DNA from 4 places in the Siminovitchia sp. FSL W7-1587 genome. Region 1 is predicted to be linked to each of the others. Evidence: riboswitches for the same ligand, from Rfam matches in the RefSeq annotation. Region 1 holds a riboswitch; each other region holds the start of a gene.
The links. Region 1 has a riboswitch for cobalamin ahead of NST31_RS19140 (InlB B-repeat-containing protein). Riboswitches for the same ligand answer to the same signal wherever they lie in the genome.

Region 1 (6,026 bases):
GGGAAGTTGCTTCCGGTGATGGGGCGGAAAAAGAGCCACAACATTTTATAGCGGAATTAAATCAATGGTGTGCCGGGCAGTTGAGTGATTCGCAAATGTCATTCCTTAAAAACATGCCAAAACATCATAGTTTATCAATTGATGGGGTAGGGGAGGTATTATTTGTTCATGGTTCCCCGCGTAGTGATGAAGAAGCGATTAGAGTGGATACTCCTGGAAGCAATATTACAGATGATACAGGATACGAAAGAAAACATCATTGTTTACGGGCATACGCATATACAATTTGACCGGATTATTGAAAATAAAAGAATCATCAATGCTGGAAGTGTGGGCTTACAAAGCCGGGCAAATGGAGCTTGTTGGTTACTGATTGATAACGAATTCCACTTTAAAATCACCGAATACAATGTTGAAGAAGCGGCTGAAAGGTTTCTCCAAGGGCAATGTCCTTATAAAAAAGATTTTGCAGAACATCTACGAAACCCGCCTTACGCAGGGCCTTAATAACTCAAGAGTGATAAAATTTTCAACAAACAATTTTATCAAAGGTGCAAACAACAGAGTAAACATAAAGCAGTCGCATTATCTTGCGGATAAAAGCGGCTTTCACGTGCCCGATGCGATTAATATCGTTGCAGGATTGTTTTATCCCGCATGTAAGGTGCCGTAATACTCCCACATCAACATCTTGAGTGAATACAAGAGAAAACGGCACCTACATGCCCGATTGGTTCAACTAACATTCAGTAGAATCCCTACAACTAACATTCAGTAGAAGCCCTACTGAATGAAGTTTCACTTTATGAGAACAGTTTCTTCTAGTTTACTTGTACTTTTAGTAGTATGTATTTGCCATGAAACAGGGTTGCTTAAGTATTATTTTTCACAATCTCATCATGATCCAGCAAAACTTCGAAATCTTTCACATAAACGGCATTTCCGGTGATTTCAACATCGAGACAGTCACTGTTTTTTGAAACTCGCACGATAACCCGGCCGTTTTTTCCGATTTCATGACCCTGCTCCACAACAAGGTTCAGAGAATCTTTAAAATGAGTATGGATGTATTTCGCATAATAAGCGCCCATTACCCCTGAAGCAGTACCCGTTACCGGGTCTTCAATCGTACCGGAATATGGTGAAGAGAAATGCCGGGCATGCATATCGGCGTGTGAATCATGCGTTTCCAAACAGAATGGATGGACAGAAGCTTTTGGCATCTCCTTTAAAATAGAAGGGAACGTTTTGTTATTGGGTTTCATTTTCTTAAAAGCGCCCAATTTCTTTATAGGGATTAATAATGTCCAAGTACCGGTACTTCCATATAAAATAGGTAACTGATCATGGATATCAGATTTATTTAACCCAAGGGAGCCAGCCAAATCCGCTATGGAACCTGTAAACTCTTTAAATGTTGGAGAAGCTTGTTTCATGGTGATCCATATGTCGTTTTCGGCTGTTGATTTAATCGTGATCGGTAAAATCCCAGCCCTTGTTTCAATGGTAAAATCGGTCTTATCGCCCAATAATCCTTTTGTTTGGAGCGCATAAACAGTTGCCATTGTAGCGTGGCCACATAAATTCATTTCATGACCCGGTGTAAAAAATCGTATTTTCAGGTCTGCGGCTTCGGATGCAACTGGAAATGCCGTCTCATTAAATCCTACTTTAAAAGCAATCTCTTGCATTTCGGCATCTGTCAGCTGATCTCCGCTTAAAACGACTCCCGCTGGATTTCCCTTATTAGGTTCTTTACTAAACGCATCGTAGTGATAAACCGTTATTGACTTCACACCCGATCCCCCCACCAAGATTTAGAAACTCATGTTGATTGTATCATGTATAATGGCTTTCTTGTTCAATAAAAAATGGACCCCGTTAGTGAAAAACGAAACCTGTTTTTTCATAGTAACAACCTTTATGTTAAGACCATGTGCTTTATCCCGCATGTAAGATGCCATATACACTACTTTAAGACCAGAGTTGATACCAAAGGTCTAAGTGGGAGAAAACGGCCCCTAATGGCCCGTTTCGTCAACGAACATTCAGTAGAAGATGGAAGAAAACGCCTGCTGAATGAAATTTCACTTTATCCGGCATGTAAGGTGCCGTAATACTCCCACATCAACATCTTGAGTGAATATAAAAGGTTTAAGTGTGAGAAAACGGCTCCTAAATGCCCGATTGGTTCAACTAACATTCAGTAGAAGCCCTACTGAATGAAGTTTCACTTTATGTACAACTTCCTCTTTATCGCATACTTCTAAAATAAACTTTTTGTTTTAGTAATTTTATTAACTTGTATAAATAATGTGAACCGAAAAGCTGTTGTGCAATTTGATAATCCATATATGCCAGTGAATCCATTGTTACTTGCCTGGCTTCGGCAAGACTTTGCCGGTTTATTTTTCCCAATATATCCCGGACGATTTCGAGCAAGTAAACGGATGATTGAACAGTTTGGATGATTAGCAAATAGAGAAGATCGACTTTATTGTGGATTTAGGCCCTGAAGGAGGAGAAAAGGGCGATCAAATCATTGTCAAAGGAACACCGGGTTCGATTGTGAAAAATAAAAAATCATATACAGGACAATATTTGTAAATTCCTTTTAGAAAACAGCTATTATTTTTGGAAAAAAACATTGATTCATATGATGTTAGGCACATCAGGAAAAGACATGAAGATTTTGTTTTTTATTTTATTCACAACTTTTACAGGTTTTAATCGTTTTTTAAAGGTTTGTTTGGAAGCAATTACATAAAGAAACCACCAATTCTTGCTTTGGAAAGTTGACATTTTTTTTAGAATTCTGTAACATTTCAAATTGAGAGCTTGTACTCCAAATTACAACTGAATAATGGAAAAACGAATTAGGTTCTTTTTATTTGTAAAAGATTAAAAGGGAATCAGGTGAAAGTCCTGAACGGTCCGGCCACTGTAATTGAGGAGCGACTTTCCATTATGCCACTGGGGAATACCCCGGGAAGGCGGAAGGAAGCGATGATCCAAAAGTCAGGAGAACTGCCTAACGCGTATATATGTAGCCTTCCGGAGAAAGGTGAAGTATGAGTCACTATGTCATCAATATAGATGGAGACAACCATCTATTATGTTTATAGATTTGCAAAATACCTAATCGCCTTGGGCTTCTCTGGAAGTCCAAGGCTTTTTCGTTTTTCCGAAGTTGGAGGAGGGAAAGATTTTTCTCGAGCGTCATTTTACATACTCGGACAAGAACAAGCTCTACAGACAAATGTGGGGGGAAAAAAGTGGGGGTTATTAAGAAGCGTTCGTTACGGTTATCTGCGGTTTTACTGACTTTTCTATTGATGTTAAGCATTGTGCCGCAAGTTGCTTTTGGGAAGGCTTACGATCCGAGAACAGGTTATCAAGAGTTGGACATTCGCTTCTGGGAAGATAAGGAACCGGAAATCGGTTTTTATATGAATGCTTCCTCCAGGTACATACTTGAAACGCTAGAAAAGCCAAGTATGGGATCGGTTGGTGGAGAATGGGCTGTCATGGGTTTATTGCGAGGCATGTATGCGGGTCACGATTACATGAACCATGTGCCAGATACCTATTTTGAAGATTATCTTGGCCGGATCGAACAATATGTGGCGGATAAAAAAGGAAACCTTCATCGGGCTAAATCTACTGAATGGTCGCGTCTCATTCTGGCGCTTACAGCATTAGGCTACGATATTACAGATGTAGCAGGCTACGACTTTATTGAAAAATTATCCAGCTCATATCGTTTTTCTTATAGGCAAGGAATTAATGGGCCGATTTGGGAAATTATCGCGATGAATACGGGAGGATATGAATTTTATCCTGATTCCACAAATCCGGACGTAAATACTTTCGGAAAAATGATTGATTACATTTTAAGTAAAGAGATTACGCAAGCTGACGGAACGGTGGGAGGCTGGTCTTTATTTGGCAACCCAGACCCGGATATTACAGGGATGGCGCTGCAAGCGTTAGCTCCGTACTATGGTGATGAAAAGCGCTATGCTGCGAGCGGGGCGGAGGCGTCATATGAAGAGTTTGCGGCAGCCGTGGAAAGAGGAATTTATATGTTGTCTGTTCTGCAACAGGAGAACGGAGCATACGCCGCTTTTGGAAATGTGAATGCGGAAAGTACTGTCCAAGTTATCGTTGCGCTAACCGCTCTCGGCATCGATCCATTACAAGAAAAGGTGGAGCTTAAGCGGATTGGCAAACATGTAAGCTTTATTCAAAAAGGCGCTGTTCAAGACGGCGTTTGGACGAATAATATGATCGATGCACTCCTCACTTTTTGGGATGATGGCAGTGGTTCTTCGCCAGAAATAGGCGGTTTTAAGCATGTCACGACAGGAAATGACGGCGGCGGTGGTTCGGGACATAGAGTAAATGCCATGGCGACCGAACAATCGCTTTATGGACTGATTGCCTATGATCGGTTTAAAAAAGGAATGAATGCCTTATATGATATGACCGATATGAAAAACGGCGAATACAAAAACATGGCTGCTAAAAAACATGATGCCAACTTCCATTCTAATGGTGAAGTACAAACAAACAAGGTTTCACCTTATGCGTTAGTGCAAATTCCCGAAGGTAAAAACATCCAGGGGAAAAAGTTCAAAGCTTGGAATTCCAAACAAGACGGAAGCGGCACGGATTATCTACCCGGTGAAAAGCTCGTCATGCCGGAACACGATATTACATTGTATGCACAGTATGACAACATTGAATATAACATCCATTATGAAACAAATGGCGGGACTTTAATTGGGGATGACATACCGAAAACATATACGATAGACGACGCGGAAATTCCACTTCCGGCAGCCGGGCAAATGGAACATGAAGGCTATCTATTTGAAGGCTGGTATGACAATCCAAGCTTTGAAGGCGAACGAGTAACAGCTATCGCGAGCGGAAGCTATGGAGATAAAACGTTTTATGCAAAATGGGTGGATGAGTCAGGCGCAAATGAAGAAGCAGCAAAGGAAGTAGAAGAGATGATTGCGGCTTTGCCTGATATCGAGAATGTAACCCTTCATGATAAAGAGGCCATTGAAGGGGCGCGAGCGGCCTATAACAACTTGACTCCACCGCAGCAAACATTCGTTGCCAATATACAAAAGCTTGAAGCGTTAGAAGCGAAATTATTAGAGTTAGAACAAGATTTAGTCAATAAAGAAGCCGCTAAAAAAGTGGAGGAAATGATCCAACAGCTGCCAGAAGCGGCGAATCTAAAGCTAGAAGATAAAGCGTTAGTAGAAAATGCCCGTTTGGCTTATGACAGTTTAACAGAAGTACAACAAAGTCTTGTCGCCAATGTAGAAAAGCTTGTTGAGACAGAGGCAAAGCTGAAAGTATTGCAAGAAGTAGCAGATAAAGAAGCGGCACAAGCTGTCGAACAAATCATTGCTGAATTGCCTGAAGTCGAAGAATTGACATTAGACCATAAAACAATCGTTGAAAATGCGAGAACAGCGTTTTATCGTTTAACAGCATCACAGCAAGATTTAGTGGCCAATAAAGCAAAACTCGACGAAACTGAAGCAAAAATGTTCGAATTGGAACAAATCGAGGCGGATAAGGCCGCTGCCGATATCGTTGAACAGATGATCGCCGGGCTTCCAAATGAATCGGAAATCCATCTAGATGATAAAGCGTCTGTTGCCAAAGTAAGACAAGCCTATGATGGCTTAACAGAGGCCCAGCAAAAGTTAGTGCCGAATATTGAAAAACTCACATCACTTGAAACGAAATTAAGTCAATTGGAACAGGAAGAACTGGACAAACAAGCGGCCAAAAAAGTGGAAACGATGATTGACATGCTCCCTGAAGTGTCGCAACTATCACTAAACCAGAAAGCACTGGTCGCGGAAGCGCGCAAGGCATATGATCAATTAACGCAGGTCCAACAAACATTAGTGGCTAATACCAATAAGCTCGTTGCACTAGAGGCGAAACTCAAAGAATTACAAATAGCGGCCGAATTAGCAGATAAAGAAGCTGCT
Region 2 (6,026 bases), 1.3 Mb from region 1:
TTACAATTTTTCGCACATTGTTTTTCTCAAATTCTTTAATATTGGCCGCAGCCAATTCCTGAAATAGAAACTCATTTCCAAGGCGGCGCGGCGTATCTCCGGAGTTTTTCTCTTTGTTTCCGAGAATCGCGAACTTAACGCCGGCTTCATTCAACAGTTTGGCGAAAGAGAGAGCAATTTTCTGGCTTCTGTTGTCAAAAGCCCCCATTGCACCAACCCAAAGCAAGTATTCAAATTCTTCGCCGGATTTCTTCATTTCTTTCACCGTCGGAACATGAACATCATCACGCAAATCTCGCCAATTTTCTTTCTCTTTTCGATTCAATCCCCACGGGTTTCCTTGTCTTTCAATATTTTGCATCGCTCTTTGTGCATCAGGGTCCATTTTTCCTTCTGTTAAAACGAGATAACGCCGCATATCTATAATGTGGCTTACGTGTTTGTTCATAACCGGGCACTGGTCTTCACAGTTCCGGCATGTTGTGCACGCCCACAGCTCCTCTTCTGTAATGATATCCCCGATCATGCTCGGCTGATACTCCAATGCCGCTGCGGCTTCCTCGGCTCCTTCTGTGCTGCCCGCTTTTGCGATTCTGTTTCCAAGCGTATTGGCAAATGCATATGCCGGCACCCAAGGCTGCTTTCTTGTAACAGCTGCCCCGTAATTCGTCAAATGGTCACGCAGCTTAATCATAATATCCATCGGCGACAGCATTTTTCCTGTACCTGTCGCAGGACACATATTTGTACAGCGGCCGCATTCCACACACGCGTATAAGTCAAGAAGCTGAAGATCTGTAAATTCATCAATTTTTCCTACACCGAATGTCTCGGCGGACTCATCCTCAAAATCAATCGGCTTCAACTTCGCGTCGTTGTCAAGCGGCTCCAGGTACACATTAGCCGGACCGGCAATTAAATGGGCGTGCTTCGATTGAGGCACATATACTAAGAAAGCGAGTAATAGAAGCAGATGCACCCACCACGCGACGTAAAACACAACCGCCGCTGCGAACGGGCTCATCCAGCCAAACAGTGCCGCAATGCCTGACGCAACAGGCTCCGTCCATGTAAGATTTTCCCCTTCCCAGATGAGGGCCATTCCGTTCCCCAGAAGGACGGAAGCCATCAGTCCGCCAATAAAAAGCAATACGAGCCCAGCATAAAATCCCCGCTTTAAGCGCACAAGCTTTTCAATGTAACGGCGGTAAAACGCCCAGGCCACCGCCACTAAAATGACAAGCGTGACAAGCTCCTGGAAAAAAGTAAATCCCGGATAAAGAGGGCCAAGCGGAAGATGGGATCCCGGTGCAAGCCCTTTCCAAATAAAATCAATTGCCCCAAATTGCACGAGAATGAAACCATAAAAAAACATCACATGGATAATGCCGCTTTTTTTATCCTTTAAAAGCTTTTTCTGCCCAAACACATACGTCCAAATATTTTTAAGCCTTTCTTTCACATTGCGATCAAACTCTTCTTTTTTTCCCAGTTTAATAAATTGAATCCGTGTTCTTACCACATACACAAACAAGTAAACGCCGTAAGCGGTTACGAATACAAAAGCAAGCCAATTCAGCAATAGCAATCCATCCATAACAGTTGGTGCCCCCTTCTCATCTATTTTTAAAACCGGCACTTTTCCGAATCTTGTTACTACCATTATATAATGAATGAGCATTCAGTCAAGATGGAACCTGCTATGGATTCGAGAAATTCTATTATGATTCATCAAAATTCGTTCATGTAAACGGGTGGTTTACTTTAGGGATGAAAGCCTCTATTGCTGAAAGTTCGCCAACCGTCCTACTCTTCCGGCTAACCCCAAAATGCCCTATCCTTTTTATTTTTTCTCTTTGCTTCTACCTGTAAAAGCGAAGCTTTTTTTAACCCTCGCAATAAACTATTCGGAACCACACGCCCATCCTATGGTTTTCCTTTACACAATAAAGGAAGGCTGCCCAAACCGGACAGCCTTCAGCTTCTTTTCCCTAATTTTCTTCGTATTAAAATGACGGCAAACACCGGGGCCCCGATCAATGCGGTAATCACTCCGATCGGAAGCTCGGCAGGATCGATGATCGTTCTAGCCACAAGATCTGCCAAGATGAGGAAAGACGCTCCCGCCAAAACAGAAAGCGGAAGCAAGTGTTTATGGTCCGGCCCCCAGACAATTCTCACCAGATGGGGAATGACAAGACCCACAAAACCGATCGTTCCCGACACTGCGACAGCCGCCCCTGTCAGGACAGAGCTGGACGCCAAGACGGCCACCTTTCTTGGGCCTACGTTGACGCCAAGATGTTTGGCCCGTTCTTCTCCAAAAGCGATCGCATTCAGTTCACGCGCGTTCCAAAAAAGAATAAGGCTGCCGACCAGTAAAAACGGCAAAATAATTTTCACAAAGCTCCAGCCCCTCATCGAGACGCTTCCCAAAAGCCAGCCGATGATTTGGCGCAGCTCCTCTCCGGATAAAGCAATCATCAACGAGATAAAGGCGCCAAGGAAAGAGCTAAAAATAATCCCCGTCAATATGATCGTTTCCACTTTCATCGTTCTGTCAATGCTGCGCGCAAAAGAAAGTACCAAAATGACGGTAATAAATGCGCAAACAATGCTTAATAGCGGCAGTGTATACATTCCAACCAAAGGCAGGGACAATTGATAAAAAAGTGTAATGACCGCGCCAACTGAAGCGCCCGATGAAACACCGAGCGTATAAGGGTCCGCCAGTGGATTGCGCAACAGCCCTTGAAAAGCAGCTCCGGCAATCGCCAAAGCCGCTCCCACCAGTCCGGCAAGCACGACGCGGGGCAAACGAATATTCATGACAATATTCGTATACATGGGATCAGAGGGAAATTCGATCGGAAGGTAAAAAGCTTCACTGCCAATAATGCGTGCAACATCCAGTATGGGCACCTTTACGGAACCCGTCGAGATACTGACAAGCATTACGGCAATCAACAGCCCGATCGCAATGATATAGGGAAAAAAAGGATTATTCTTTGAAAACATCCGGATAAACAGCCTTTGCAAGCTCCTCTACTCCTTCAGCCAAACGTGGGCCGGATCGGCTCACCAAATCTTCGTTGACCGCAATGACCCGTTCTTCCTTTACCGCGTTCATATCTTGCCAGCCAGTGCGTGCCATTACTGCATCGGTAGCATTTTCCACATAACTATAATTGACGATGATCACATCGGGATTCATCGCAATAATGGCCTCTTCATTCATTTTTGGCCACCCTTCTTCTTCCACAGCGTTTTTCGCGTTAATAATAGCCAGCATTTCATCCATAAAGGTGTTTTTCCCGGCTGCATACATTTCGGGAGGAGGGGAGAGCTCGACAAAAACCGACTTCTTCTCTTCTTCTTGAATCTTCTCTGCTTTTTCCTTGATTTCTTCCAGTTTGGATTTCATTTCTTGTACGACTTCTTCTGCTTCTTTTTCATGTCCCGTGGCTTTCCCAATCATCTCAATCGTTTCATACGTATCACTAAAGCTCTGCGCGTTATGTACAACAAGAACTGTCACACCGCTTTCCTCAAGCTGCTTTAATCCGCCTTCCCATACGTCCATTCCTGATCCATGGGCAAGAACAAGATCCGGTTCGAGAGAAATGATTTTTTCCACATTTAACTCCATTCCGGCAACCTTTTCTTTTTTCGCCGCTTCCTCAGGATAATCGTCGTTCTCATTAACACCCACCACTTCATTGCCTGCACCGATTGCATACACAATTTCCGTATTGCTCGGAATCAGCGAAACGATTCTTTCCGGTTTCTTTTCAATCGTGACTTCTTTGTCCACTCCATCTTTAATCGTTATCGGAAAACCCGTTTCCTTGGCTTCATCCGTCGTCTTAGGTTCCACGCTTTCATTCTTTGGTTCATCTTTGCTTCCGCAGCCAGCCAACAGCCCGGCCACAAGGAAAAGCGCGGCTAATAACATATGTATTCTTTTCACCAAATCCATCCCCATTTCTTTTTAAAAATAAAAAACACCTCCATGCAGAGATGTTCAGGAAAGACACAACCAGTGCCAGATAAAATCATACTTTATTTATCCGAGCTTCATCTCCCCATCCTCGCAGGTTGACTTGTAGAGGTGAAATCGGCAGGTCTCCTGGCTTATGATCATCGCTTCCTGCCCCTTCCCGTACCAAAACACAGTGGGTTATCTCAGGACGCTCCCATTTTACAGTGGCGGGACCGCGTTGGATTTGCACCAACTTCCCTTTTCAGCTTTTTACTGAATGTTCCGAAACAGATTTTCAACAAAAAGCCACCGATTGCCTAAACATATGGAGTTATACAGATATTATACATGAAAAACTTTCGTTTCACAGCTTTTTCCTTTTCCAAAATGGGAATACTAAACGGGCATATATTCATGGACAGGAGGGGGGTTCTCATTGAAGTGGCTTGCCTGCTTTACAGCAATTGTTATCATTTTAGTCTCATTTTGCATGACCGACTATTATATCGGCCGCTTTATTGCCCGAAAAAGAGGCAAACCGCCGCAATCCCCCTTGAGAAAAAGCGACATCACACTGCTTGTCCGGGGAACTGACTTGTTTATCCAGTATTTTGATGACCTCTATAACGCCCGATCAAGCATTCACGTATTATTTTACATAGTAAGAAACGACTCGTTTGGCAAGCTGTTTTTCGACATTTTGATGGACCGTGCAAAAAGTGGTGTCAAAGTCCGGCTGCTGCTCGATTGGTTTGGATCAAGAACGGTGTCCAAACAACTCATCCAAAAAGCCCGGAGGAACGGGGTCGAAGTGCATTATTGCAACACCCCTCGCCTGCCGTTTCTCTTTTTTACCCTCCAACGCCGCAACCACCGGAAAATCACTGTGATTGATGGAAAGATCGGTTATGTGGGGGGCTATAATATTGGAGAAGAGTACATTGACCTTGATTCACTTCTTTCTCCTTGGCGGGACTATCACTTGCGCATTGAAGGAACGGGGACAGCCGATTTACAGAGCGTTTTTTTGCGGGATTGGAAACGAGCGACGGGGGTAACAGATTTCGATGAACAAGCTTTATTCCCTTCGCTCGCTGAAGGGCCTATTACCCATCGCTTTTTCCCAACAGAAGGGGTTGGTGCAGAAGAGGAAATCATCCGCCATATTGAAAAGGCTACTAACAGCATTTTCATTGGCACCCCTTACTTCATTCCACCGAAAAAAGTCATGGCTTCTCTTGAAAAAGCTTTGGAAAACAATGTAAAAGTGACGATTCTTGTACCAAGAATGTCCGACCATCCCATCGTCAAAGAAGCATCATTTCCCTACCTGCGGAAGATACTGGCCAAAGGAGGCACCGTATATCAATACAAAGAAGGATTTTTCCATGCGAAAGTTCTCTTGTTTGATGATGCTGTTTGTGACATCGGCACAGCCAATTTCGACTATCGAAGCTTATTGTTAAATAAGGAAATCAATTGCTTTATATACGACCATGAATTTATTGCCCATGTCAAAAAAATAATTGCCGAAGACATCATGCAATCGACACAATTAAGTCACCGCGACCTTCAAGCGGTGAACATCCGTTTCCGGATAATAGAATGGATTGGAGGTTTGATAAAAGGGTTGTTATAGCGCATAAACTGTTTTTTCCAGGGCCAGCCCTTTATAGTGCCCAAGATGCATTTCCGCTCCACAATGTGTACCAGAAAACATGGGCAGAGCTGTTGGTGCTTTATCATCTTTAAAAACCACACTCACTAACCACGCTTATAGATTTCTAGTGGTATGCCAAATAAATACAGCTGATGCTCTGGTTCATGGATTGGTTCACACTTATGCTTTTCTTCTTTTCTCGGTCTTGGATACCTATTTGGATCGAAAGCTTTGGAGACCCGGTTTTAACGAAAGCTGGAAGCGACCGGTTCGTCATCATGCTCACTTATTGCTTTTGACCGACCTTCTGTTATCGAAAATCTTTATTGCATTCGCAAGACTGTTGGCAAGTCGCATGGATGTTACATTGCCAGTTCATACATT
Region 3 (6,026 bases), 490 kb from region 1:
ACCATGTCGGAAATGCTTAGGATCGTTCCGCCCACACTGACCGGTATGTACAGTAAAAATGAAAAGCGCAGTGCTGTCTCAGGTCTCATGCCCATGCCCATCGCACCGACAATCGTCGCTCCTGAGCGGCTGATTCCCGGTATTAAAGCTACCACCTGTGCAAAGCCGACCACAATAGCGTCCTTGAGCGTCAGATCTCCATCCTGTTTTCTTCCTTTTAAATTTCGGATTAAAAACAACGCTACACCCGTTATGAGCAAGGTAACGGCAGTAATATGTACTCCTTTTAGCGTTTCCGAAATCATGTCATTGAACAGAACACCGATGACTCCGGCCGGAATCGTGGCGATTATTAAATAGACAATGAAGCGAAAATCATCCCTCGCCTCTTCGTTTCGATGCAATATGTAAGAAAAGCCGTTCGTCGCAAGACGAATAATATCGTTACGATATATAATTAAAACGGCAATCAAAGAACCTGCATTTACAAGCAATTCAAATGTCAACTTTTTTGTGGAAATTCCTAAAAAGTGCTGGGCAAGCACCAAATGCCCGCTGGATGAAATCGGGATTGGCTCGGTAATTCCCTGAATCAACCCCAGCACGATATATTTAATAGTTTCCATTATATTTATTTCCATCACATCTCACCATCCCCGATTTACTAGAATACCTTTTTTACGTTTGCTTTTCAATTATATTTGGCAAATAAAATGAAAAACAGTAATGTTGTTAAATTGCCATTTTACTCAAGACCATAAGCCGCTGTTTAAGGAGAGAAGTCAAACGCGGGATACTTCCAAAGCAACTTTATCCCGCATATAAGGTGCCGTAAGACTCCCACTTCAAGACTTGATGAGTTGATACAAAAGGTTTAAGTGGGAGAAAACGGCACCTAAATGCCCGATTGGTTCAACTAACATTCAGTAGGAGCCCTACTGATGGACAAAGGCAGCAAGATATTTTCTTTGACAGTTAACGTATCCAGCAAATTATATTCCTGGTAAATGAAGCCGAGGTGATGCTTGCGGAATTCGGCAAGTTGCTTTTCCTTCATGCCGACGATGTCTTTTCCATCAATTTTGATCGTCCCCTCACTCACTTTGTCAATGGAAGAAAGGGCGTTAAGCAATGTCGTTTTTCCCGAGCCTTACGCGCCCAAGATACTGACAAAATCTCCTTTTTCCACTTGAATATCTATTCCTTTTAAAACTTCCTGCCTGTTAAATTTATTTCCGTAACTTTTATAAATTTTTTGCGCTTCAAGAATACTCAATTATGTTCAATCCTTTACTTGATATATTGATCATAAAAGGATTGGATATCTTTTTCCTTCGATTCGACGAACAAATGATAAAAGCATGTGACAAACATGTCACATGCGTGTGGCGTGTCAGATTCTCAAATTCGTTAGAGGAATGTCGTTCCTGTTCCCGGCTATGATTGTTGTTACTATAATGATCACGAGCAAAAATTCGAACCCTGTCTTTTCGGCAACCGCTGGTTTTCCCCATCAATCTTAATAAACTAAAAATATTGGTAAAAGAAATTCATTTTTTCACCACCGTATCGGAATAAGTCGGAGTGTGATCCAAATGTTTTTGCGGCCGACCCATTCGTTTTTAGCATTGTTGTATACATAAAAAAACGCTATAACAAATAGCATCAGGTTACCATTGACTTACAGGCTCTTTTTCTCGGCAAGCTTGATGAATTCGATCACTTTACCATGTTCAAGCTATATGCTTCGGTTTTTCTTCATATTTCAATGGCTGTCTTGGGAAAATAGCCTTAACAACGCCGCGCTCAAGGAGAAACGCGTCTTGTGTTTTCCTCCGTTAGGAAGGGCAGATATTTCCCAAAAGCGGCCAGATGTTTAAAGGCGTGTTTGTTTGTGGTACGATTGTTTGTGTTCTCGCCGACTTTATCACATACAGTTTGTCTCCGTTTTTCATGTTTGAATGTTGCATTTCGTTTATTCAACCGGAAAACGATATTTTGCTTGTCAATTGGTTTTGGCCATGTTATATTTTAGTAGATACAATATTTAGGTGTAACAATCAAATAAAACACAATATATAGTGACACAACAAAGAAGGCGCCCAAAAGGGCTTAAAAGGGAATCCGGTGAAAAGCCGGAACTGTCCCCGCAACTGTAAATGCGTACGAACGGCAATACCACTGTTTTTTAAACGGGAAGGTGACCAAGTAGGACGATGCATAAGTCAGGAGACCTGCCTTTTTTGTCACAGTTTCAATTCTTCGGGGATTGAGAAGATGAAACGATAGTGGAAACCGTCATTTTTCGTGCGCTTTTTTCTCCTATCGTTTGATCCGCTCTCTTCCCGGAGCGGGTTTTTCTATTTTTAAAAAATGAAGAAAAGGTGAGAAAATGACAACCATTATTGCTGAAAAAGAATCTCAAAAGCAGCCATTTGATCGAAAGAGATTATCGCGTTTTATAGAAAGGGTCGCGGACTTAAACTGTCCCGCATACATCGATAAGGTTGTCCGGGTGATAGAATCTAAAAATGAATATCATAAAGATCATATAACGGGCCTTCTCATTCAAGCCGCTTTGGAAAATACGGATGAAGCCAACCCGGATTGGACATACACTGCCGCAAAAATCTACCTCGCAAACTTGTACAAACAGGCCAGTATCAACCGCTCCTATGACAAAAAACAAAAATACGGGGATTTCTATCAATTAATCAAGCAATTAACTGATTTCGGAATTTACTCGACTCGTTTACTTGAAAAATACAGTGAAAAAGAGATTCGGGAGCTGGAACAAATCATTGATCCGGAGCGTGACTTGTTATTTGATTACATAGGACTTCATACATTGGCGACGCGTTACCTGGCAACGGATCATGAAAAAAATGTTTATGAATTGCCGCAAGAACGCTGGATGATCATCGCCATGCATTTAATGCAGGATGAGGCAAAGGAAAAAAGAAAAGAGTGGATTCAGGAAAGTTATTGGGCGTTGTCGAACTTGTACATGACAGTCGCCACTCCTACTCTTGCCAATGCCGGACTTGCGCATGGCCAACTTTCGAGCTGCTTCATCGACACGGTGGAAGATTCGCTGATCGGCATTTACAACAGCAACACAGATGTTGCCAGGCTTTCCAAAGACGGCGGAGGCATCGGGGTCTATATGGGGAAAGTCAGAAGCCGTGGAAGCTCCATAAAAGGATTCAAACACGCGTCATCCGGGGTTCTTCCCTGGATTAAACAGTTGAACAATACAGCAGTTAGTGTTGATCAGCTCGGAAGGAGAAAAGGCGCTGTTGCTGTTTATCTTGATGTGTGGCATGCGGATATTCTTTCTTTTCTCGATTTAAAACTGAACAATGGCGACGACCGTCAGCGGGCGCATGATATTTTTACGGGTGTATGTATTCCCGATCTCTTTATGGAGCAAGTGGAACGACGCGGTGACTGGTATTTGTTTGACCCGCATGAAGTGAGACAAGTCATGGGCTTTTCGCTGGAAGACTTTTATGACGAAGAAAAAGGCGCGGGCACTTTCAGAGAAAAATATGAAGCATGTATTCAAAACGAGACTTTGACTAAAACGCGGGTTCCGGCAATTCAAATCATGATTAGAATCATGAAATCCCAGTTGGAAACAGGAACACCGTTCATGTTTTACAGGGATGAAGTGAATCGCATGAATCCGAACAAGCATGCGGGAATGATTTATTCAAGTAATTTATGTACCGAAATTATGCAAAACATGTCCCCCACTGTGCAATTTGATGAAACAATAGATGGAGACACGATCATTACTTATAAAAAACCTGGTGATTTTGTCGTTTGCAATCTTTCATCCATTAATTTGGCCAAAGCGGTTCAAAAAATAGATGGCCCGCACGATGTACTGGAACGATTGATCCCCATCCAAATCCGAATGTTGGATAATGTCATTGATTTAAACACCATTGACGTTAAACAGGCTGTCATCACCAATCAAAAATATCGGGCTATCGGACTGGGAACATTTGGCTGGCATCATTTATTGGCCTTAAACGGCATTGAGTGGGAATCAAAAACGGCCGTGGAGCTTGCAGACCAATTATATGAAAAAATCGCCTTGCTGGCCATTCGCGCGAGTGTCGAGCTGGCAAAAGAAAAAGGGCCCTACCCTCTGTTCCAAGGCAGTGATTGGGAAACAGGAACTTATTTTCAGAAACGGGGCTATCTGGCCGGTGACAGATCAGACGAGTGGAAAGAGGTCATGGAAGCAGTTCAAACCGCCGGGATAAGAAACGGGTATTTAATGGCAGTTGCACCCAACTCCAGCACATCCGTTATTGCAGGCTCAACAGCCAGCATCGATCCCATTTTCAAGCCTTTTTACTTTGAAGAAAAAAAGGATTACAAATTGCCTGTTGTGGCACCAGATTTAACCCATCATACGTACAACATATACCGAAAATCCGCTTACATCGTAGACCAGCGGTGGTCCATTCAGCAAAATGCCGCACGGCAACGGCATATCGACCAGTCTATTTCATTTAATTTGTATGTTCCGAACAATATCAAGGCGCAAATCATGCTAGACCTGCATTTGCAAGCTTGGGATTCGGGGCTCAAAACGACTTATTATGTCCGTTCAACGGCATCCGATATTGAGGAATGTGTATGGTGCGAGTCTTGATTTGTTACGCCACCTACAGCGGAAACACGGAAGAAACCGCAAAATTGATCCAAACCCGATTGAATAGCGAGGGGATGGAAACAACGATGTACCGGATTGGAAAAGGTCCAATCCCGGACCCCTCCGGGTTTCATGCCGTGGTTCTTGGATCTTTTACTTGGGGAAAGGGCGCCACCCCCGGCATTGTAAAAGATTTTGTATATGAACTGGGGTGGAAACCGCCGAACGTATACGTATTTGGAACAGGAGACACCCAGTTTGGGGGCGATGATTTATTTTGCAAAGCAGCAGACAAGCTGGCGAAGTTTTACTGTTCGCCGATCGCCCCCTTGAAAATAGAACAAAGCCCAAGAGGCTCGCAGGAAAAACATGTCAACAACTGGACGGAAGGAGTTATCAAACATTGCCTGAACTTTTACAAAAAGCAGCCATATTAAACCCTGTCAACCCGAATAAATCTACTGCCCTTTTTGGCGGGAAAGCGAGCGGAATATTAAATTGGAATGATCTTGCTTATCCTTATTTTTACGATTACCGCGAGCAAATCCGCTCATTGTTTTGGCGGGCCAGCGAGGTGGACATGACGCAAGATGCCAAACAGTTTCCCACTCTTTCAAAGCCTGAACAGGAGGCGTTTTTAAAAATTATCGGCCTGCTCGCAACATTGGACGGCCCACAAACGGACTTGGCGGCGAGAATTTCCCATTTTTCCACTGATCCATCCGTCAAATCCATTATGGCTACTATTGCGGACCAGGAAAGTGAACACAATCACAGCTATGCGTATGTCCTTTCTTCTGTTACAACACTTGATAAGCAAAATGAATCTTTTGAAACTGGCAGAAAAGATGAAGTATTGCTAAAAAGAAACGAACGGATTATGGACGTTTATAATGAATTTGCCCATGCTCCTTCCATTCAGACCGTATTAAAAGCGATCGTTTATTCATCATTACTCGAAGGTTTGTTTTTCTATTCCGGGTTTGCATTCTTTTACAACCTTGCCAGACATCAAAAAATGGTGGGAACATCAACGATGATTTCTTACATCAACCGGGATGAACTTCAGCACGGCCGCTTTATGGGCGATTTGTTCCGAGCTGTTCTTGCAGAAAATCCGGAATATAATACAGCTGAATTTTGCAACTGGGTATATGATCAATTTGTTCACGCTGTTGAACAAGAAACCGCATGGAGCAGGTACGTACTTGGAGAGATTGACGGTATCGATCTTCTTGAGATGGAAGGATATATTCAATATCGAGCCAATAAGATGTTGAAATTATTGGGCTTAAGCGAAATATACCCTGATTATACGGAAAATCCGATGAAATGGATTCGGGCGTATGTAGAT
Region 4 (6,026 bases), 2.1 Mb from region 1:
TCAACTTATCATTGGATCCGGAACGGGCAATGGAATATCATGACGAGACTCTTCCGGCTGATGCGGCCAAAACAGCGCATTTCTGCTCCATGTGCGGACCCAAATTTTGCAGCATGAGAATTTCTCATGACATTCGTAAATATGCGGAAAAAAACAACTTAAACACGCAGGAAGCATTTGAAAAAGGAATGCAGGAAAAAGCGGCTGAATTCCAAAAAGCCGGAAGCAGTATATACCAATAATTTTCTCTGGAGGTTTTCCGTATGAATGTACAAAAAATAAGAGAGGAAATTAAGCAGTTGGAAAGGAAAATAGAGGTATTGCAGGTACGGTTAAATGAAATCCAACAAGCCTGCGACCATCATTTTATTGGCGATGCATATTATGAAACCTGCAGCAAATGCAATAAGGTGAATGTATTATATTATTAATGGTTCACTACTAAAAGCCCCCGAAAGGAAACTGATATGCTCCCCTAAAGGTAGACAGATAAAAAATAAAAATCTGTTTTCCTTAAGGGGAGTTTTTTTCTAAAAAAGCGATTTGCGACCCCGCTTCCGAAAATATGCCTGCTTAAGGATCGCCCGGGAAATAGGGTGCTTACATCCATGGTGGGATTGCCAAGTGCTATCCCGTCCTTATCGGTTATTTTGGTAAAAGTCGTATCAGAGGTTATTCTGTTCAACAATCAAGCTGTGGCTAAGCCTTCCGTCGGTAAGTCAAAGGGTGTTTCCTTTAGATGAACCGGGCCGCTGGCCAAACAAATGATGATCGCCAAAGCTGGCGAAGCGGGAGTTGATCCCGCTAAATCGGGAACGGCGATATCGAAGACGGTCCCCTCGCCTATTTTCCGGAAGTCCATCCGCGTCCGGGTAGAGCTGCGGTGGGAGATGGAGAGAAAGAAAGCTCTCGTGAAGGGGCTTTTTATTGATGTTCTACATACGATATTCCCAAAAGATGTTGGAGGGATTTATCGTGGCGAAATGGATTGATGTTTCAACGACGAAACACCAGCTCAAGCTTTTTGACGGAAACAAGTTGATAAAGACGTACCCGATTGCTGTCGGCAAGATGTTAACGCCAACACCATACGGAAACTTTGCGGTCATCAACAAACAGCGGAATCCCGGAGGTCCTTTTGGTGTTATGTGGATCGGGTTATCAAAGCCCCATTACGGAATTCATGGGACAAATAACCCTTCTTCCATTGGCAAAAACGTTTCACATGGCTGTATTAGAATGCATAATCGTGATGTGCTGGATCTTGCCCGCCGAATTCCGATTGGGACGCGGGTTGTGATTCATAGGTAGGGGCCGGATTTTTTTTTGCCGCAGGATATTTTCTTTTTGCAAGGAGTGGGCTATTCTTAAAAAGAGACTACTCGAAATGCCGTTTTAAAAGTAAGATGCGGTATTTAGGAGTCATTTACAATAAAATTGTCTGTTTCAAAAAAGTTGCGAAGCTTTGTCCCTTTGGATAGGGCTGTTTTTATACCTAAAAAAGAGGAGCAGGATAATGAATATAAGAAACGTGAAATCTTCAGATTACAAGATCATTATTTCTGTGTTAAATGAGTGGTGGAATGGTCGTACGATGACGGATATGCTGCCCAAACTATTCTTTGATCATTTTCAAGACACTAGTTATATCATTGAAGAAAAGGGGGAAATAATCGGGTTTCTGATTGGATTATTATCGCAATCACGCAAGAAAGAAGCCTATATCCATTTTGTTGGCATACATCCCCATTACCGCCAACACGGTATCGGGCGCAAACTTTATCAAACCTTCTTTGATCATGTAAAGAAAAAAGCGGTTAAAACAGTTCGCTGTGTCACATCTCCAGTGAATCAAAGCTCTATCGCTTACCATACGAAAATGGGTTTTGTCATTGAAAAAGGAGATAAACAGGTGGATGGCATTGATGTACATAGTGATTATGATGGTGTTGAACAAGATAGAGTGTTGTTTGTTAAGGCGCTATAACTATCATTACATTTCAGTATGATACGAAAAATGAAAACGAATCACCGTATAGAAAGAGGGTACTTATGCTGTATTTATATTTTATAAGACATGCGCAGACAGAATGGAATGTTGCGGGAAAAGTTCAAGGCCGGAGGGATTCCGGTTTAACTGAAAAAGGAGTGGAAGATGCGCGACTGCTTGGAGAAAAGTTCAAAGAGATAGATTGGCAAGCGGTTTACACGAGTCCGAGCAAGCGTGCCGTGAGGACGCTGGAGTTGATTCATGGAGAAAGCTTTTCTTCCTATACCGTTGATGGGCGACTGATGGAGATGGATCTTGGAGATCTGGAAGGAAAGACAATGGAAGAAATTAAGGAGCTTTATCCTGAGCAATATCATCATTACTGGCATCAACCAAGTAAATATGTTCATACGTCTGGGGAAAACTTTTACGAAGTAAAAGATAGAGTCGAGGCGTTAGTCAAAGAATTGCTATCCACCTATGAATCTGGCCATGTTTGTATCATTACCCATGGTGTTGTCGTGAAAATGGTGCAGCTTATTTTCCGCCAGCTTGACATGGACCAGCTTTGGAAAACTCCTTATATCGAAGGAACGAGTGTAACGGCTTTAAAAAGAGCCGGCAGCCAAATTGAAATTCTCTCGGAAGGGGATTTGAGCCATCTTTCATTGAAAAATCCAACTGTACAATAAGAGACGATCATGTATACTAAAGTCAAGTTGACAATTTCATATGGAAAGAATGGGGTGTCTTATGAAAAGACTTAATAGGGAAGTTGGTGAAAATCCAACGCGGTCCCGCCACTGTGAATGGGAGTGAGCTGAGTATCCACTGTGTTTCATTGCATGGGAAGGAACAGCGATCACGATGACCATAAGCCAGGAGACCTGCCTGATTCTTCACGCCATGAACCTACGAGGATAGGGAGGTGTACTGGTGGAATCGCCATCTAATATTGGATGGCTGTTCCAAACTGCACACATCTCTTGCGAAGAGATGTTTTTTTATTGAGAAAAAAAACAATTTACAGGGGGAGAAACATTGAAAAAATTCCACATTTTATTACTATCCATTTTCATGCTGTTCAGCCTGTTGACCGGTTGTAATCAGGCTGCTGAAAAAAGTGGAAAAACAGATCAACCATCCGAACAACAAACGAAACAATCGGAACAGGCGGCTTTTCCAGTCACATTAACGGACGGTAACGGAGAAGAGATAACGATTGAAAAGGAACCCGAAAGAATTGTATCCGCCCTCCCAAGCAACACTGAAATTGCGTTTGCCCTTGGATTGGGTGATAAAATTGTCGGCGTATCCGACCATGACAATTATCCAGAAGAAGCGGCCCAGAAGGAAAAAATCGGCGGCCTTGAGTTGAATATAGAAAAAATCCTCTCCTTAGACCCCCAGCTTGTGCTGGTTGACCCTTCCAATGATCAAAAAGCTGTAGAGCAATTAAAAGCGGCAGACATTCCGGTGCTTGTTGTCAACAGCTCGGAAAGTTTGGATGATGTGTATAAGTCGATTGAGTTAATCGGAAAAGCGACAAATACAGTGGATGAAGCGGAAAAGGTCATAGAGGATATGCGGAAAAAAATCGCCGATGTTGAAGCTAAGGTCAAGGGGATAAAAGAAGAAGACAAGAAAAAGGTTTTTATGGAAATATCTCCCGAACCGGAAATCTATACAGCAGGTAACAATACGTTTATGGATACACTCCTCACGATTATTCATGCAGAAAACGCCTCTAAAGAAATTGACGGCTGGCAGAAGGTAAATGATGAAGCTGTTATCAAGATGAATCCGGATGTCATCATTACTACATATAGCAACTATGTGGATAATCCGGTGGAACAAGTGTTAAAGCGTGAAGGCTGGACTGATATTACGGCCATTAAGGAAAAACAGGTTTTTGATGTGCACTCCGATCTCATCAATCGTCCCGGTCCCCGTCTGGCGGAAGGGGTTGAAGAACTGGCAAAAGCAGTGTATCCCGATGCATTTCAATAATTGGCGGATAGGGCGGGGATTCTCGCCGAACGCCATTTTTTAGAAGGAAACATCCTTACGAGGCACGATTCATTACCATATTAAGCATGAAAGAAGAGATTCCCATGATTGAAGTTATTCAAGCTTCGGGTGGCTATCGGCGTAAGCCTGTCGTTCAAGATATATCTTTTCAAGTACAAAAAGGGGAGTTTTTCGGCATCATCGGTCCAAACGGGAGCGGAAAAACAACGCTTTTAAAGATGATGAGCAATACGATGCCGCTTCAGTCGGGTGAAATGAGGCTGGCCGGCCGTCCCATCTCATCTTTTTCCTCGAAAGAATTTGCCCGGTTAACGGCTGTCCTCCCGCAAATGTCATCTTTGGCTTTTAATTACACAGTGAAAGAAACCGTTTCTTTAGGGAGGTATGCCCATCAAAAAAGCTTGTTTCATTCTTTTGATGAGGCAGATGAAAAGATCATTCACGAAGTGATGGAGCAGACAGGCATTCTCCAATATGCCGAAAGTCCGTTGGAAGAGCTCTCGGGCGGGGAAAGACAGCGCGTCTTTTTGGCACAGGCGTTGGCACAAAAGCCGAAAATTCTTCTTTTAGATGAGCCGACGAATCACTTGGATTTGGCCTACCAAAAAGAACTGCTCGATCTATTAAAAAAGTGGACAAAAGAAGAGAATCTCACAGTCGTTTCCGTGTTTCACGATTTGAACTTGGCTGGTCTGTACTGTGACCGCTTGCTGCTTTTGCATGAAGGAAAAAAGCAAATATGCGATGCGCCTGCTGAGGTGTTAAAAGAAGAAAGAATTCAGTGTATTTATAAAGCGGACATTGAAAAATATCCGCACCCAAAAGTGCCGAAACCACAAATGATGCTCGTTCCGCATCAATGGCCAAGTGGGCATAATCCGTTATTGCTGAAAGAAAGCATGCTGAAAGTATCGAATGAGACCATTACATTTGAATCACCGGTCCCGCTGCGGACGATGTCATCGGGGGTTACCGGATCAGGCGTGGGCTGGCACCGCTCTTTTGTCAACCGGCATGTGGACAAAAACTATCAATGCGACAATTTTAAGGAAGAGATGATCCTTTATTTAAAAGATCATGGATATGACCCGAATGAAACAGTCGGGATGATGACGGCGGTGAATCTGCACGATGTTTCCCACCAGGTGTTTGAGGAAGCTGGTTTGTCTGTGCTTGTTGTCGTGACCGCGGGTGCCGGGAATGCCGTCGATGCATCATTGGGTGAAAGACACCGGGTTCTCGTGTCCCCCGGAACCATTAACACATGGGTATTCGTAAACGGTAAGTTAACGGAGGAAGCTTTTATACAAAGCATTATGACGGCAACTGAAGCAAAGGTAAAAGCGCTGCACGAATGTCAAGTCGTCGATTCTTCGACAGGCACCCTTGCGACTGGAACATCGACAGATAGTATATTAATTGCGGCAACGCAGGAAGGGCCGTTTCTTCCTTTTGGCGGTTCGATCACGCTACTTGGCCGGCTGGTCGGCAAAGGTGTCTTTCTATGTACAAAAGAAGCGTTGCATAATCATTTACAAAGGAACGGCCTTCGTTGACCGCCCATTTAACAGCCATTGCCCTCGCGTTTTTGCTTGATTTGGCCATTGGGGACCCGCCCGATTGGCCTCATCCTGTTAAATGGATAGGGAAAATGATTTCTTTCTTAGACCGCCGCTGGAATCGGGGATCGCATCGGAAGTTAAAAGGAACAGCCATGGTCTTGGCTGTTATCGGCATGGTCTATATTACGGGATTTTTTCTTGTCTCGCTTTGTTATCACATCCATCCTGTTGCGGGAATCCTCGTTGAAGCAGTCATCATATCAACAACGATTGCTCAAAAAAGCTTGGGTGAAGCCGCTCGTGAAGTATACGAGCCTTTACGGGACGGAGACCTCCCGGAAGCCCGGAAAAAACTGTCTTATATTGTAGGCCGCGATACACTGGGGCTTCCGGAGGCAGAAATCGTCAGGGGGACGGTCGAGACGGTTGCTGAAAATACGAGT

Region 2: another riboswitch for cobalamin. It lies ahead of NST31_RS12885 (ABC transporter substrate-binding protein); the one in region 1 lies ahead of NST31_RS19140 (InlB B-repeat-containing protein).
Region 3: another riboswitch for cobalamin. It lies ahead of NST31_RS00185 (ribonucleoside-diphosphate reductase subunit alpha); the one in region 1 lies ahead of NST31_RS19140 (InlB B-repeat-containing protein).
Region 4: another riboswitch for cobalamin. It lies ahead of NST31_RS07690 (ABC transporter substrate-binding protein); the one in region 1 lies ahead of NST31_RS19140 (InlB B-repeat-containing protein).

The regions. Positions count from the first base shown of each region.
Region 1 is NZ_CP150169.1:4,079,303-4,085,328, forward strand. It holds gene NST31_RS19125 (metallophosphoesterase) at 1-290, shown strand, start outside; gene NST31_RS19130 (metallophosphoesterase family protein) at 232-507, shown strand; gene NST31_RS19135 (PhzF family phenazine biosynthesis protein) at 873-1,796, opposite strand; cobalamin riboswitch at 2,862-3,050, shown strand; gene NST31_RS19140 (InlB B-repeat-containing protein) at 3,276-6,026, shown strand, end outside.
Region 2 is NZ_CP150169.1:2,747,477-2,753,502, reverse strand. It holds gene NST31_RS12895 (4Fe-4S dicluster domain-containing protein) at 1-1,597, opposite strand, end outside; gene NST31_RS12890 (iron chelate uptake ABC transporter family permease subunit) at 1,978-3,039, opposite strand; gene NST31_RS12885 (ABC transporter substrate-binding protein) at 3,002-3,970, opposite strand; cobalamin riboswitch at 4,102-4,310, opposite strand; gene cls (cardiolipin synthase) at 4,419-5,621, shown strand.
Region 3 is NZ_CP150169.1:31,146-37,171, reverse strand. It holds gene NST31_RS00195 (undecaprenyl-diphosphate phosphatase) at 1-641, opposite strand, end outside; partial or broken gene NST31_RS00190 (ATP-binding cassette domain-containing protein) at 938-1,276, opposite strand; cobalamin riboswitch at 2,080-2,257, shown strand; gene NST31_RS00185 (ribonucleoside-diphosphate reductase subunit alpha) at 2,393-4,672, shown strand; gene NST31_RS00180 (flavodoxin) at 4,657-5,109, shown strand; gene NST31_RS00175 (ribonucleotide-diphosphate reductase subunit beta) at 5,076-6,026, shown strand, end outside.
Region 4 is NZ_CP150169.1:1,639,107-1,645,132, reverse strand. It holds gene thiC (phosphomethylpyrimidine synthase ThiC) at 1-242, shown strand, start outside; gene NST31_RS07715 (serine protease) at 264-431, shown strand; gene NST31_RS07710 (hypothetical protein) at 765-992, shown strand; gene NST31_RS07705 (L,D-transpeptidase) at 976-1,311, shown strand; gene NST31_RS07700 (GNAT family N-acetyltransferase) at 1,517-1,987, shown strand; gene NST31_RS07695 (histidine phosphatase family protein) at 2,053-2,682, shown strand; cobalamin riboswitch at 2,718-2,900, shown strand; gene NST31_RS07690 (ABC transporter substrate-binding protein) at 3,032-4,000, shown strand; gene NST31_RS07685 (adenosylcobinamide amidohydrolase) at 4,105-5,577, shown strand; gene cbiB (adenosylcobinamide-phosphate synthase CbiB) at 5,574-6,026, shown strand, end outside.